DNA from 4 places in the Cryobacterium sp. TMB1-7 genome. Region 1 is predicted to be linked to each of the others. Evidence: predicted binding sites of a transcription regulator. Region 1 holds the regulator's gene; each other region holds the start of a gene.
The links. The regulator LexA, encoded in region 1, represses DNA repair genes until DNA is damaged. The targets are predictions, from matches to a motif close to TCGAACANNTGTTCGA.

Region 1 (3,811 bases):
CCGACACCACCCTCGTGGCCGGCGTGATCGACGGTCACAACATCTGGCGGGGCGACCTCGAGGCGGCGTTCGACAAGGTGGCCCAGCTGGGCGCGCTGAGCGACCGGATCGCGGTCTCCAGCTCCACCTCGCTGCTGCACCTGCCGCACGACGTCACCGACGAGACCAAGCTCGGCGCCGACCTTACCGGTTGGCTGGCGTTCGCCGACCAGAAGATCGGTCAGGTCGCCACCCTCGCTCGCGGCCTCTCCGAGGGGCAGGCTGCCGTGCAGGCAGATCTCGACGCGGCCACCGCGTCGCTGGAGGCGCGCCGGGTCTCGCCCGGCGTGCGTGACGGCGCCGTGCGCGCCCGCCTCGACACCCTCACCCCGGCCGACTTCAGCCGCGGCGACTACGAGGCCCGCCTGGCCGCTCAGGATGCCGTGCTCGACCTGCCCCCGCTACCGACCACGACCATCGGCTCGTTCCCGCAGACGAGTGATATCCGCCGCGCCCGCGCCCGCCTGGTCTCGGGTGAACTCGCATCCGCCGACTACCAGGAGCTCATGCGCGCCGAGATCGGCCGGGTCGTGCAGCTGCAGGAAGACCTCGGCCTCGACGTTCTCGTGCACGGTGAACCCGAGCGCAACGACATGGTGCAGTACTTCGCCGAGAACCTCGATGGCTTCACCGTCACCGAGAACGGCTGGGTGCAGTCCTACGGCAGCCGGTGCACCCGTCCGTCGATCCTGTGGGGCGACGTCCGGCGTCCGGCGCCCATCACCGTGGAGTGGTCCAGCTACACCCAGACCCTTACCGAGAAGCCGGTCAAGGGGATGCTCACCGGACCGGTCACCATCCTGGCCTGGTCGTTCGTGCGCGACGATCAGCCGTTGGGGGAGACCGCACGGCAAGTGGCGCTCGCGCTGCGCGACGAGATCGGTGATCTCGAGGCGGCCGGTATCCGGGTGGTGCAGGTCGACGAGCCCGCGCTGCGCGAGTTGCTGCCCCTGAAGAAGAAGGACCACGCCGACTACCTGGATTGGTCGGTCGGGTCGTTCAGGCTCGCTACCGCGGGGGTCGCCGACCAGACCCAGATCCACACCCACCTCTGCTACTCGGAGTTCGGGGTCGTCATCGACGCGATCCGCAACCTGGACGCCGACGTGACCAGCATCGAGGCCGCTCGGTCGAAGATGGAGGTCGTCGCCGACCTGCAGACCAGTGGCTTCGACCACGGCATCGGCCCGGGCGTCTACGACATCCACTCGCCGCGGGTGCCCGGTGTGGCCGAGATCACCGAACTTCTCGAGCGGGCCCTGCAATCGATCCCCGCTCGCCAGGTCTGGGTGAACCCGGACTGCGGACTGAAGACCCGCGGGTATGCGGAGACCGTGGAGTCCCTGCGCAACATCGTCGATGCCACCCGCGCAGTTCGGGCGACGCTGGTCTGACCTGGCCCGCCCTGACTACGCCGGCACAACACGAAGGCCCGACCCCTCGCGGGGTCGGGCCTGTTGTGTGCCTGGAGCGTTGCGGATCTAGACCGAACGCAACACCGCGACGACCTTGCCGAGGACCTCGGCGAAGTCACCCAGGATCGGCTCGAAGTTGGTGTTGCGGGGGAGCAGCCAGGTGTGGCCGTCGCGCTGTCGCAGCACCTTCACCGTGGCTTCGCCGTCGAGCATGGCGGCGACGATCTCGCCGTTCTCCGCGGTCTTCTGCTGGCGGATGACCACCCAGTCGCCATCGCAGATGGCGGCGTCGATCATCGAATCACCGACGACCTTGAGCATGAACAGCTCGCCCTTGCCCACCAGTTGGCGGGGGAGCGGGAAGATCTCGTCGATCTGCTGGTCGGCCATGATCGGGATACCGGCGGCGATGCGGCCGACGAGCGGCACCATCGCCGCATCACCCACCTGGATGCCGGACTGGTAGTCATCGGCGGCGCCTGGCGTGACCTCCTCTGAGGACTGAGGCAGCTCGATGAGCACCTCGAGTGCGCGCGGCCGGTGCGGGTCGCGCCGCAGGTACCCGCTCAGCTCGAGCTGGTGCAGCTGGTGGGTCACGCTCGACAACGAGGACAGACCAACGGCGTCGCCGATCTCGCGCATGCTCGGCGGGTAACCGCGGTCGCGAACCGAACGCTGGATGACGTCCATCACCGCGCGCTGTTTGTCGCTCAGGCTCTTGCGGCGTCGCGTGCCGCCCTTGTCCCGAGGTGTGCTCTGTTGTGCCACGTTGACGCTCCTCTGGTTAGTCGGTTCGGGCTGGTGCTGGTGGGGCTCGTGCTCGCCGGGCTGGTGCTCGTCGGGCTCATACTTCTCGGGCTCGGGCAGCAATGTCGGTGGTGTCTGTTTGAGTGCAGCTACCCGATCGAAACTGTAGCCACAGAGCAGCGGTTCGTAGACATGCATTCGAGTGTGTTGCGGAATCTGTCTCCATAATATCCGGAAACAGGGTTGATTGTTCGAACACTCGAAGATATATTCGGAACATAGATTCGCATCTGGCCCTCCCGGCCGAGGGCCCGATGCGTTACCAGGAGGTTTGACATGAGCGCAGCATTTGCAGCACCGGACAACCACAGCCCGGCCACCCCGCCCACCACACACCTGCGGCTGACCCGCCGCGGGCGGGCCGTTTTCACGGCCCTCGCCGCAGTGCCCCTGGTACTCGGCGTCATCGGCATCGCCGTCAACGGCGGCATGGCCGCGGCAGAGGGCAGCGCGGGTATCGGCGCGGCCGCGTTCGACTACGTCACCATTGAGGCCGGCCAGTCGCTCTGGCAGCTGGCCGAGTCTGTCGCCCCCGGACAAGACCCGCGCGACGTGATCATCGACATCGTCAACCTCAACCAGCTGTCCTCCGAGGCCGTGCAGCCCGGCCAGCGCCTCGCCCTTCCCGCGGACTACTGAGCCGCTCAGCCCGAGCCGCTCAGCCCGGAGCCGCTCGCCCCGCCCCGCCTCGGATACGAGGGGTCGGCCGCGGGCGCAACTAAGCTTGTTCGGGTGACCAGCCTCGACGACCTGCCCCTGCGTGCCAACCTCCGCGGACAAACCCCTTACGGAGCACCCCAGCTGCACGTGCCGGTGGCGTTGAACGTCAACGAGAACACCCACCCGATCCCGCCCGCGGTCGCCGCCGACATCGCGGAGGCCCTGGCCGAGGCGATCCTCACCGTCAACCGGTACCCCGACCGGGAATTCAGCCCGCTGCGGGACGCCCTCGCGGGCTACCTCGGTCACGGTCTCACCCGCGACAACATCTGGGCCGCCAACGGTTCCAACGAGGTTCTGCAGCAGGTTCTGCAGGCCTTCGGCGGGCCGGGCCGGTCTCTGCTCGGCTACGCGCCGACCTACTCGATGTACTCGATCCTCGCCTCCGGCACCGATACCCGCTGGATCCCCGGCGGCCGCGACGCCGACTACGAACTTTCGCCGGAGACCGCCGCCCGCTGGGTGGAGGAAACCTCGCCCGACATCGTCTTCCTCTGCTCACCGAACAACCCGACCGGCACCCCGTTGTCGCTGGAGACCATCGCGGCCGTCTACGACGCCACCCCCGGCATCGTTGTCGTCGACGAGGCCTACGCCGAGTTCGCACCGGACGGCACCGACAGCGCCCTCACCCTGCTGCCCGGCCGGGAGCGCCTGCTCGTGTCCCGGACCATGAGCAAGGCCTTCGCTTTCGCCGGCGTGCGGCTGGGCTACCTGGCCGCCGACCCGGCTGTCACGGATGCGCTACGCCTGGTCCGGCTGCCCTACCACCTGTCCGCCCTCACCCAGGCGGCGGCCGTGGCCGCGCTCGCCCACACGGGTGAGATGCT
Region 2 (3,811 bases), on a different contig from region 1:
GCGCGGTGGATGGCGGGCTGGGCGGCGCGTCCGGTGCGGCGGGCGAGGCCGTCGAGCAGCATCACGCCGACCAAGAACAGATAGGTGACGACGGTGAACACGTCGGGGCGGTCGGGCACGGGGGTCTGCGAGATGGCAAGGGTGGCGGCGGCCTCGGCGAGGAGGAAGCCCAGGGTGCTCCACAGCACGCCGACGAGCGCGCCGGTGCCGGCGCCGCCGACCATGATCAGGGCCATCTTGGGCAGCGAGATCAGAAACATGTCCGAGGACGGGAAGACGCCGGGCATGCCCAGCACCGCGCTGGTGAACAGGTAGGTGCACAGGGCACCGACCAGCAGGTAGGCGATGGTCAGCGGCACCGTGCGCCAGCGGGCGAGGACCGCCAGCAGGGCGCCCATGCCGAGGATCGCGGCGACGGTGATCTGCAGCCGCTCGGTGACCGGGAACACGCTCAGCGCCAGGACCGAGAATAGGGCGCCGGCCAGGCAGACCAGGCCGAACCAGTGCGACGCCCGGGCGAGGGCACGGCTGAGCGTGGCCTTGACCAGGTGGTCGGGTAACCCAAGTGACATTGCGCCCTCTCCGCGTCTGATTATCTCAGGTGTGCGGGGGTTGGCGGGCAGCCGGTTCGACGGTGGTGTGTGCTCGGTGAGGGTCAAAACAGAGTGGGTGAGAATTCGGGCGGGAGTTCGGCGGCGATGAGGGACGGCGGCGGGGAGTTGGGGTTGCTGGGCGCGGTCAGCGCCTTGGAGAGGATGCCGCCGGTCGCCGGGTCCTCCCGGCGTCGCTGCAGGCCGTGCGCGCGGATCAGCGGCTGGATGCGCTCGGCCAACCACTGGCGGTACTCCTTGGGCGCGTAGGTCCCGCGTTTGTAAAGCTCGCGATACTGGGGCATGAGCTCGGGATGATCCTGCTCGAGCCACTGGAAGTACCACTCCTTGACCCCGGGCTTGAGGTAGAGGGCGCTGTAGAGCACCCCGGTGGCGCCGGCGGCCTTGGCCTGGCGCATGGCCTCGTCGAGGTGCGCCTTGGTGTCGGTGAGGAACGGCAGGATCGGCATCAGGAAAACCGAGCAGTCCATGCCCTTGTCGCGGATTGCGCTGACCGTGGCTAGGCGCGCCTTGGTGCTCGGGGTGCCCGGCTCGACGGCCTGCTGCAGGGCGTCGTCGTAGATGGCGATGGACATGGCGAGGTCCACCGGCACCTGTTGGCTGGCCTCGTGAAGCAGGTCGAGGTCCCGGCGTAACAGGGTGCCCTTGGTGAGGATCGAGAAGGGGGTGCCGGAGTCGGCGAGCGCGGCGATGATGCCGGGCATCAGCCGGTAGCGGCCCTCGGCCCGCTGGTACGGGTCAGTGTTGGTGCCCAGCGCCACCGGATGCTTGCCCCAAGTGGGTTTGGCGAGTTCCTTACTGAGCACCTCGGCCACGTTGACCTTCACGATGATCTCGTTGTCGAAGTCCTTGCCCGCGTCGAGGTCGAGGTAGTTGTGGGTGGGGCGGGCGAAGCAATAGGTGCACGCATGAGAGCAGCCGCGGTACGGGTTGATGGTCCAGCCGAAGGGCATCGCACTCTGGCCGGGCACCCGGTTGAGGGCGGACTTGGCGAGCACCTCGTGGAAGGTGATCCCGTCGAACTCGGGGGTGCGGACGCTGCGCACCAGGTTGTTCAGCCGGGCCAGGCCGGGCAGCGGGCCGGCCTGCTCGGTCGTTAGTTCCTGTCCACTCCAGCGCATGCATCCAGTCGAACACATGTTCGAGTGGGATGCAAGGTGGTGGGTGTCATGCGGGGTGGCTCAACCGGCGGGGCGCCGCATCCGCCGGTCTTGACGTTATGCGGGGTAGGCGCCGTTATGCGGGGGGCACGCCACCCGCACAGCGGCGCCTGACCCGCATAGCTCGCGGTCGGGCAGCGGATGCGGGACGCAGGCGCAGGCGCAGGCGCAGCGCAGGCTGGCCGGCCGCGCCTACGCGGTGAGGTGCAGGGTCTTGGCGGTGGCGGCCAGGGAGGCGGCGGCCGCGGCGGGATCGTCGGAGAGTTTGGTGCCCAGGCTCGGGACCATCTCGCGCAGCTGCGGCTCCCAGCGGGAGTACTCGCTCGGGAAGCAGCGCTTGAGGAGGTCGACCATGATCGGCGCGGCGGTGGAGGCTCCGGGCGAAGCGCCGAGGAGCCCGGCGATGCTGCCGTCGGCGGAGGTGATGACCTCGGTGCCGAACTGCAGGATGCCGCCGGCCTTGGCGTCCTTCTTCATGACCTGCACCCGCTGGCCGGCGGTGATCAGCTCCCAGTCCTCGGCCTTGGCCGTGGGCATGAACTCGCGCAGTGCGTTGAGCTTGGCCGTGCGGGAGGCAAAGACCTCGCCGACCAGGTACTTCATCAGGCCGAAGTTGTTCTTGGCCACGGCGAGCATCGGCACGAGGTTGTGCGCGCGCACGGAGAAGGGCAGGTCGAACCAGGTGCTGGTCTTGAGGAACTTGGGGCTGAACCCGGCAAATGGGCCGAAGAGCAGCGAGGTCTCGCCATCCACTACCCGGGTGTCGAGGTGCGGCACCGACATCGGCGGCGCGCCCACGGCGGCCTTGCCGTAGACCTTGGCCTGGTGCTGTTTGACGATGGCGGGGTTATTGGTGCGCAGGAACTGACCGCTGATCGGGAAGCCGCCGAAGCCCTTGATTTCGGGGATGCCGCTCTTCTGCAGCAGCGCGAGGGCGCCGCCGCCGGCACCGACAAAGACAAAGCGGGCCTCGACGGTGTTCGTGTAACGACCCACCAGGCTGAGCAGTTTGAGCTTCCAGGAGCCGTCGTCCTGCTGCTTGAGCGCGGTGACCTGCTGGTTGAGGTGCACGTCGGTGCCGCGCTTCTTGAGCGAGGCGAACAGGTAGCGGGTGAGGGCGCCGAAGTCCACGTCGGTGCCGGCCTCGATGCGGGTCGCCGCGATCTTCTGCTTGGCGGCGCGCTTCTTGGTCAGCAGCGGGGTCCACTTTTCGATGACGGCGGGGTCCTCGCTGTATTCCATCCCGGCGAACAGCGGCTGGTCGGCGAGCACGGCCATGCGCTTGCGCAGGTAGTCCACGTTGGCGGTGCCGTGCACGAAGGTCATGTGCGGGGTGGAGTTGATGAACTTCTCCGGCTCGGGCAGCACCCCGGTCTCCACCAGGTGCGACCAGAGTTGGCGGCTGATCTGGAACTGCTCGTTGATGGCGACGGCCTTCTCGGCCGTGACGGTGCCGTCGGCAGCCTGAGGCATGTAGTTGAGTTCGCAGAGCGCGGCGTGGCCGGTCCCGGCGTTGTTCCACGGGTTGGAGCTCTCCTGCGCGAGCTCACCGAGGCGCTCGTAGACCTGGATGTTCCAGTCCGGCTGCAGTTCGGCGAGCAGGGTGGCCAGGGTGGCGCTCATGATTCCCCCGCCAATCAGGGCGACATCGACCTTTTCTGAATTCACGCTCTAACTCTAACCCGCCGCGCGGGCCGCTCCGCCGGGGCGCAGCAGCCCCCGGCTGCGAACGCCGGATGCGGGCGATAAGGTTGCAAAATGGACTCGACCGGTAGTCGTCTCGGCCTTTCCCTGGGCATCATCACCCTCGCTGCGCCCATCGTGGCGCTCGGCCTGTTCATCGGCAGCTTCGCGGTCACCGCCACCAGCGCAGCCGCCGGCAACCCTCTCGCCGGCCGCTCCTTCTATACCAACCCGAACTCGACCGCGCAGGTGGCTGCCACCGCCGCCGCGGTCGCCGACCCGGACTCCGCCGCGGCCGCCACCCTCGGCAAGCTGGCCGAGCAACCCTCCGCGATCTGGCTGATGCCGGAGAAGTAC
Region 3 (3,811 bases), on a different contig from region 1:
GTAGCGGCGGGTGACGGAGGTCTCGACCTCGGCCAGCCCCGGCACCGGGCCGCTGTAGAGCACCTCGCCGCCACCGTCGCCCGCGCGCGGGCCCACGTCGACGAGCCAGTCGGCGCGGCGCACGACGTCCATATTGTGTTCGACCACGAAGACCGAGTTGCCGGATGCCTTGAGCTGTTCGAGCACCACCAGCAGCGGTTCCGCGTCGGCCGGGTGCAGCCCCGCGGAGGGTTCGTCGAGCACGTAGATCACACCGAACAGGCCGCTGCGGAGCTGGGTGGCGATGCGCAGCCGCTGCATCTCGCCGGGGGAGAGGGTGGGGGTGGCCCGGTTCAGGCTGAGGTAGCCCAGGCCCAGGTCGATGAGCACCTCGAGGCGGCGCACCAGGTCGCCGGCCACGGTGACGGCCACCTCGGTGACCTCGCCGGACTGCGCGGAGCGGTGCGACCCGGTGGCCCCGGTGAGCTCGGCGGTGGGCCGCAGCACCTCGGCGAGGTCGCTGAGGGTGAGGGCGTTGAGTTCGTTGATCGGCCGGCCGGCAAAATGAACCTCGAGGGCCTCGGCGCGCAGGCCGCTGCCGCCGCAGAGTCGGCACGGGCCGGTCTCCACGAACGCGAGCACCCGCTGGCGCATCTGGGCGCTCTTCGAATCGGCCAGCGTGTGCATCACGTAGCTCTTCGCGCTCCAGAACCGGCCCTTGTACGGCTTGGCCACCCTGTCTCGCTGCGGGGTGACCTCCACGACGGGCTGCTCCTCGGTATAGAGGAGCCAATCGCGCGACTCGCGGCTGAGCTGTGACCACGGCACGTCGATGTCGTGGCCCAGCACCCCGGTGATGTCGCGCAGGTTCTTGCCCTGCCACGCGCCGGGCCAGGCTGCGATGGCACCGTCGCGGATGCTCAGGCTCGCGTCGGGCACCAGGAGGGGTTCGGTGACGGTGTGCGAGATGCCCAGGCCGTGGCACTCCGGGCAGGCGCCGGTGGCCGTGTTGGGCGAGAAGGCGTCGGAGTCCAAGCGCAGGTCCGACCCGGCAGGGTAGGTGCCGGCGCGGGAGTAGAGCATCCGCATCGAGTTGGACAGGGTGGTGACGGTGCCCACGCTGGAGCGGGAGCTGGGCGAGCCGCGGCGCTGCTGGAGGGCCACGGCCGGCGGCAGCCCGGTGATGAGGTCAACGTGCGGGGTGTGACCCTGCTGGATCAGGCGGCGTGCGTACGGCGCGACGGACTCGAAGAACCGGCGCTGGGCCTCGGCAAAGATGGTGCCGAACACCAGGGACGACTTGCCCGAGCCGGAGACTCCGGTGAAGGCGACGATGGCGTCGCGGGGGATGTCGACGTTGACGTCTTGCAGGTTGTTCTCTCTGGCACCACGCACACGCACGAAGCCGTCAGCGCCTGGGTGGGCGGCGAGGTCCGCCGGAAGGGGCGGAGAAATGGGTGCCGAAGAAGTCAAGGGAGAGTGAGGCATTCGATCGACTCTAGTTCGGCCCCCTGACACTCGACCCTGCTCGGCACGCGTATCGTGGAGAAGTTGATCCCCGAAAGGCTCTTTCCGATGCGCCGCACCATGTTCAAGTCCAAGATCCACCGTGCCACCGTGACGCACTCCGCCCTGCACTACGTGGGGTCGCTGACCGTCGACCTCGACCTGCTCGACGCGGCCGACCTGCTGCCCGGCGAGCTGGTGAGCATCGTGAACGTCAACAACGGCGCCCGCTTCGAGACCTACCTGATCGCCGGGGAGCGCGGCAGCGGTGTGATCGGCGTCAATGGCGCGGCAGCACGGATGGCGCACGAGGGCGACCTGGTCATCATCATCTCCTACGCCCAGATGGGCACGAAGAAGGCCAGGGTCTACCAGCCCACCGTCGTGCACGTGGATGCGCAGAACGCGATCATCTCGGTCGGCACCGACCCGGCCGCTGCCGACGGCGATGACGACCTGGAGCGCCCGCCCCACGCTCTCTGAGCTTCGCTGCCTGTCGGGCGCCGAGGAGAATCATGGCACCCGGATCGGATGGCTGAGAACGTGTGAAAAAGTTCTCCACAGCCGTGGGTTCCACCACACAAACGTTCGATATTGAGCTATTCTCATCGCATGGTCACCATCGTAGCTGTCTCCGAACCCGGTTCCGCGCCGGATGGCACGGCGCCGACGGCTCCGCTGCCGGGGTCGTTGATCGCCGCGCTAGAAGCGGTGGAGCACCTCGGGGCGTGCAGCGCCGACTACGACGCGCTCTCCGACGCGGAGCTGATCGCCGGCCAGAGAGACCTGGCCAAGTTGCGTGGCTTGGTGGAGACCCGATCGGTATGGCTGGCGAAGACCCTCGCGCACCGTTCCCGCCGGGAGCTGGGCCAGCAGGGCCTGGCAGCACGGCAGGGGTTTCTGTCGCCGGCGGACCTGATCCAGACCCTCACCGGCTCTACCCGGGCCGACGCCCGCAAACTCGTTGACGTGGGCACGATGCTCAGCGAGACAGAGACGGCCCAGGCGGTGCGGGACGCCGAGGCCAACGACCGGGGGCAACAGGACGGCCGCGACGACGTCGACGGCGGTGATGTGGCCGCCGTTCCCGGCGCTGAGCCTGTCCCGCTGCCCTGGTACAGCGCCATTTCCGATGCCGTGGCTGCCGGAACCCTCTCGGTCGCCGCGGCGCACGCGATCCGCGCGGGCCTGGGCACGATCGACGTCGTCATCACCGCCGAAGTCCTCGGTGATGCGGTGCAGAAGCTCCTCACAGAAGCGAAGACAACCACCGTAGACGACCTCCTCAAACGCTCCCGCAGGATGCGGGACACCCTCGATGAGGCCGGCATCGCGAAACGCGAACAGAAGGCATGGGACGACCGGTACCTGCGGATCTGGACCGGTGACTCCGGCCAGGTCCACCTCAACGGCCAATTCCCGCCTGAGCAGGGCGCGTTCATTCTCTCCGTCTGCGACAGTGCCGCCGGTCCCCGCCGCGGCGGCGTGAGATTCGTCGACCCGGACCGGGCCGCCTGGGCCAAGGCGATACAGGATGACCCGCGCAGCACCGACCAGTTAACCGCCGACACCTTCGTCGAGCTCCTCAGGGCCGGTAGCACCGTCAACCCGCACCGAATGCTCGGCGGTCGCAGCCCGGCGGTTCGGATCCTCACTCCCGCGCCCACCCCGGCGCCCACCCCGGTGCCAGCCGGGGACGGGGAGGCCGAAGCAGCGACTCCCTCACCCGCACCAGCAGGCGAACTCGCGCCGGCAGTCGACCCCGCCGAGGTTCTCGTTGCGATTCCCGACGGCAGCGGCCACGGCTTCATCGAGGGTAATCCCGCACCCGTGTGCCAGCAGAGCGTCGACAGGATCATCTGCACCAGTGGCACCGTCGAGATCACCTTCGACGACGACGGCCAACCCCTCAACCTCGGCCGCGAAGAACGCATCTTCACCGCAGCGCAACGCATCGCCCTGGCTGCCCGCGATGGCGGCTGCCGATGGGGCGACTGCGACAGGCCACCCTCGCGAACCGAGGCGCATCATCTCGAGGAATGGGTCCGCGATCACGGCGCCACAGACATCCGCGTCGGCATCCTGCTCTGCCCCCCACACCACCGGCTGCTCCACGCCCAGGGCTGGCAAATCTTCGAGAACCGGGGCGTCTATTGGCTGCGGCCCCCGGCCATTGTTGATCCCGGGCAGTCGCTCATCAGGCTGAACCGTAAGAGCCCCATCGCTCCGGAAGGCCTACACCCGGACCGGGCCGACAGGCACTGATATGGCAGCGACGATCACGGTGACGGCAGCATCCGCCGATCGTGAGAGACGTCGCGAGCCG
Region 4 (3,811 bases), on a different contig from region 1:
GGATGCGGGCCGGGTGCAGCCCGGGAAACGGCAGGTGCCGTCCCGTAACCCCAACCACCGGCGTGTATCGGCCGGGACCCGGTACTGCTCCTTACCGACTGAGAGCACCGCCCCGGTTTCCGGGTGCACCAGCAGCCGGGTGAAGCTGGGCGCTCCGGCCGCGATCTCTCTGGCCACGTCGGCCGGGATCGGCCCGTACCCTTCCAGGAAACCGGGTGCTTCGCTTTTTCCCATCAGGGTGAAGACCGGGACGGTGACCATCACGCTGCCTCGGATGCCGCCGCCGGTGCCGGCGGCGGTGACGCCGTCCAGGACCAGGTCGGCCATGGCGTCGGCGCAGATCTGACCGATCGTGCGCCGGTCCATCTCGGGAATCGACGCGTCGTGTCGTTCTAAGGCCTGGGTGCTCTCGGCGATGCTGGTCAACCTGTCGAGTGCGGCCTGAGTCTGCACCGCGGTCCCGTACCAGGTCAGAGTGCCCATGCCATCGGCCCGGCCCTCCCACCACACCCCGCGCTCGGCAACCGCCGCGGTGGCCCGTGTGCTGAGGGTCTCCGGGTGCGCGCGTTCCCGCATCCGCCTCGCCTTCACCGCGAGCTTGCCGACCGTGAGGTCTTTCGCTTCCGGCAGTAACCTCGCTTCGAACTCGGCGGCCTCCTCGAGCGGGAGCAAGCTGAGCTGGTCCATCAGCACCTGCCCGTGCCGGTAGCTGATGTCGCCGGAGCTCATCGCGGTGAGGGTGGCTTTCATCGGGCCGGCGAACAAGGAGGATTCACCGATCAGGTTCTCCGCCGTGCGATCGGCCAGGCGCAGCGAGCAGGCGACCTCGGTCGTGATCGTGCGGCGGGCGATCTCCTGGTCCTCCCACGCCGGGATCTTCCGCGGGCTGGCGTCGGCGTCGGCGAGGACCGGCCCGCGCACCGACTCGGCGGCGTAGTCGGGGTTGAGCAGTTTCGCGGTGGCCGGGTCGGAACTCCACCGCTGCAGGTCCGCCAGCGCGCGAGCCCGCTTGGCGGTCGCCTTCGCGATGCTGCGGTGGGCCTTCCTGGCCGTGGCTACCTTCCGCGCGAGGGTGGCTTGGGCCTGTTCCTGCAGGGTGCGGCGGCGCCGGCGGGCGTGCGCCGCTGCGCCGGCATCGGGGGCTGCTTCAGAGTTGGGATTCGGGCTGGGATTGGGTCCGCCCGCGCTGTCGCGGGCGTCGTGACCCGGGTCCTCCGGGTCGGTCGGGAACCGCTCTGCTGGGCTGCTCATACCCCGATAATTGCACCGACCACCGACACTCCAGCCCCTTCAGAACCGGGTGGGGAAAGGCACTCAAACCGGCCGCCTGTGGAGGAGCCGCGGACCCGGACGCATCGACGGTCCCTTCGCTCGCTAACATGTCCCGCCACCCTCGAAATCGCCAAGAGCGACGATCACCCGTTCGATCAGCAACGACCTTCCATGAAGGGTCAAACGGGTATTAGCGTGGGGCATGAGAACCTCCGTGCTCGTGGCGACTTTGACATCTCCCCAAGAACCGGAGGTTCTCCCCTTTTTAACCCCGAATGTCACCAACCTGTCGGCTCAGTACAGCTAGGTCCCGCAGCCTTGCTGCCCTGACTTCCCAGTCAAAATCACAGGTGGAACGCTGTTTGGTGGTGATGCTCGACTGCTCTTGTCCAGTTTTGAGAAGACCCGGTCCTTTTGCGTCAAAACGGGTCGCGACTCCAAGCCGATCGGGTGGTGGCGTGCACAAACCTTCAAGATGCTCCCTAAGCGGTGGACGTAGCGTCGATGCTGCTGGGATGGCGATCTGTTCGAAGGCGTGTAGCACCTCCTCGGGCGGGAATGCCGGTGTTGCTGAGCGCTCACACGCGTTTAGCCCCGCTGACTGCGCCAAGGGTAAAGCCGCCCGAACCAACGTGAACTGACCGACGAGGCGGGTGCCTCATTGATCATAGAACTGAGGTGCTCTGGTTGACGAGGATGGGAAGCCGAGCTTGGAGGCCTTCCTGCGGCTGGTGAGACTCTCGTCGTCCAATGGTCGGCCTGGGGTCTGCCGAAACACCGCGGAGCGGTCGCGAATGTAAGTTTACAGTCGAGCAGACTGGAGCACGGCGAGCGTCAGAACAAGGTTCTTGCGCCCGTTTCGGTGAGGGCAACGCGACCAAAACTTCGCGAGAGGACGCGCCTCTGGCGCTGCCGATCGCAACAACACGCTGAAGAATAACCTTCTACGCGGATGGGGAGCGCCCTTGTCACCCAACTGATGGTCACGGCTCGTGGTTGGCATCCGCTGTCGGTTGGCATAACGGCAGACGGACCGGACCACGACGATCGCCTTCACTAGCCTTCGTAGATTTATTGACCCACTAGGCTCACCCCAACGGTGAATGCAGGGGGGGAAATTTCGCCCGCAACTTAGCCGGTAGTGATCGACTCATCAAATGAAAGAGGAACATCATGGTAAACGGAGCTTTGGCATTAGGCAGTTCACAATCATCACCCACTGACACTTCAGCCAGACGGATTCCCGTCTTGATTGTGGCCTTGGTCGCGGCGCTGGCCCTGGCCCTAGGTCTCGGCCTGCCGCAATCAGCGAGCGCGGCAATCCAGCCCAACGTCAGCGCACTCGATAACATGGCTTCAGACTTGCAATCCTATGCGAATAGGATCGCGACAGGAAGTACCCCACAGGCAAACAGGGAAGAAGCCATCCGACAGGCGAATAACACTCTCGAGTTACTTGCCGGGACCGTGCCAGCTGGATCAGCAGGAGTGCAGCAGGCTGCCGCTCAATTTCGGGACTATGCGCAAAAAGGTAATAGAGCGAAGGCCGCAGCAGTTTTGAACTTGGTCGCGAAGAAGGTTTTTGCACTCACCGCGATCTACCGTCAAGGTGACACCCGCGCGGGTTTCGCTTGGTCCTAACGTAACCTAATTCGGCGAAGCGCCCCCAAACTGATGCGAGGGGGCGCTTCGTCACCTGAGGCAGCAAACTAGACAGTGTTCAGTCGCAGCCCGAACTGCCGAGACGGTGGGAAACTAATCCACCAAAATTTTACGGGATGCGAGAATTCGTTTTCGCTGGTACTAGGCCAGACGCGGGACGGCGGCGAGCAGCGCACGGGTATAGGGATGCGCCGGCCTGGTGAAGACCTCGGCGGCGGTGCCGGTCTCGACGATCCGGCCGTCGTTCATCACGGCGACGTGGTCACTGACGTGCTGGATCACGCCAAGGTCGTGGGAGATGAACAGAAGGCTCAACGACAGCTCACGCTGCAGCTCGTCGAGCAGGTCGAGGACCTGGGCCTGCACACTCACATCGAGCGCCGAAACGGGTTCGTCACAGATCAGGATCCGGGGGCTGGAGGCCAGGGCCCGGGCAATGCCCACCCGCTGGCGTTGCCCGCCGGAGAGGTCGGTGGGCCGGCGATCCAACAGGGTCTCGGCCAGGCCGACATCGTCAAGAAGTGCGGACACGCGGGCGGCCGTGGCGCGGCGCCCCGCCGAACCACCTCCGGTGCTGCTCCCGGCGGTGGCGGCGACGGCATGGCGGAGGATCTCGCGCACGCTCAGCCGGGGGTCGAATGATCCCAGCACGTCCTGGTAGACCGCGCCGACCAGGGGCCGCCTGGCCCGGCGGTCGCGTTCGGGCAACGTGCTCCACGCCTCGCCGAGCAGGCGCACTTCACCGGTGTCGGCGGCCGTGAGCGCGAGGGCGAGCCTGGCGGTGGTGGTCTTGCCGGAGCCGGACTCGCCCACGATGCCCAGAGTGCTTCCCCCGGGCAGCCGGAAGGACACCTCGTCGACGGCGTGGTGCATGGTG

Region 2: the regulator LexA is predicted to act here: its motif matches at 1,741-1,756, upstream of E3O60_RS03635 (Rv2578c family radical SAM protein).
Region 3: the regulator LexA is predicted to act here: its motif matches at 2,062-2,077, upstream of E3O60_RS11540 (HNH endonuclease signature motif containing protein).
Region 4: the regulator LexA is predicted to act here: its motif matches at 1,412-1,427, upstream of E3O60_RS14460 (HNH endonuclease signature motif containing protein).

The regions. Positions count from the first base shown of each region.
Region 1 is NZ_SOFZ01000007.1:31,954-35,764, reverse strand. Features, by position in the region: gene metE (5-methyltetrahydropteroyltriglutamate--homocysteine S-methyltransferase) at 1-1,433, shown strand, start outside; gene lexA (transcriptional repressor LexA) at 1,521-2,144, opposite strand; gene E3O60_RS01305 (LysM peptidoglycan-binding domain-containing protein) at 2,538-2,900, shown strand; gene E3O60_RS01300 (histidinol-phosphate transaminase) at 2,994-3,811, shown strand, end outside.
Region 2 is NZ_SOFZ01000010.1:43,981-47,791, forward strand. Features, by position in the region: gene E3O60_RS03630 (sensor histidine kinase) at 1-572, opposite strand, end outside; gene E3O60_RS03635 (Rv2578c family radical SAM protein) at 656-1,732, opposite strand; gene E3O60_RS03640 (malate:quinone oxidoreductase) at 1,964-3,439, opposite strand; gene E3O60_RS03645 (glycoside hydrolase family 6 protein) at 3,530-3,811, shown strand, end outside.
Region 3 is NZ_SOFZ01000025.1:63,889-67,699, reverse strand. Features, by position in the region: gene E3O60_RS11550 (excinuclease ABC subunit UvrA) at 1-1,467, opposite strand, end outside; gene panD (aspartate 1-decarboxylase) at 1,555-1,968, shown strand; gene E3O60_RS11540 (HNH endonuclease signature motif containing protein) at 2,098-3,750, shown strand.
Region 4 is NZ_SOFZ01000029.1:290,986-294,796, reverse strand. Features, by position in the region: gene E3O60_RS14460 (HNH endonuclease signature motif containing protein) at 1-1,251, opposite strand, end outside; gene E3O60_RS14455 (hypothetical protein) at 2,446-2,913, shown strand; gene E3O60_RS14450 (ABC transporter ATP-binding protein) at 3,076-3,811, opposite strand, start outside.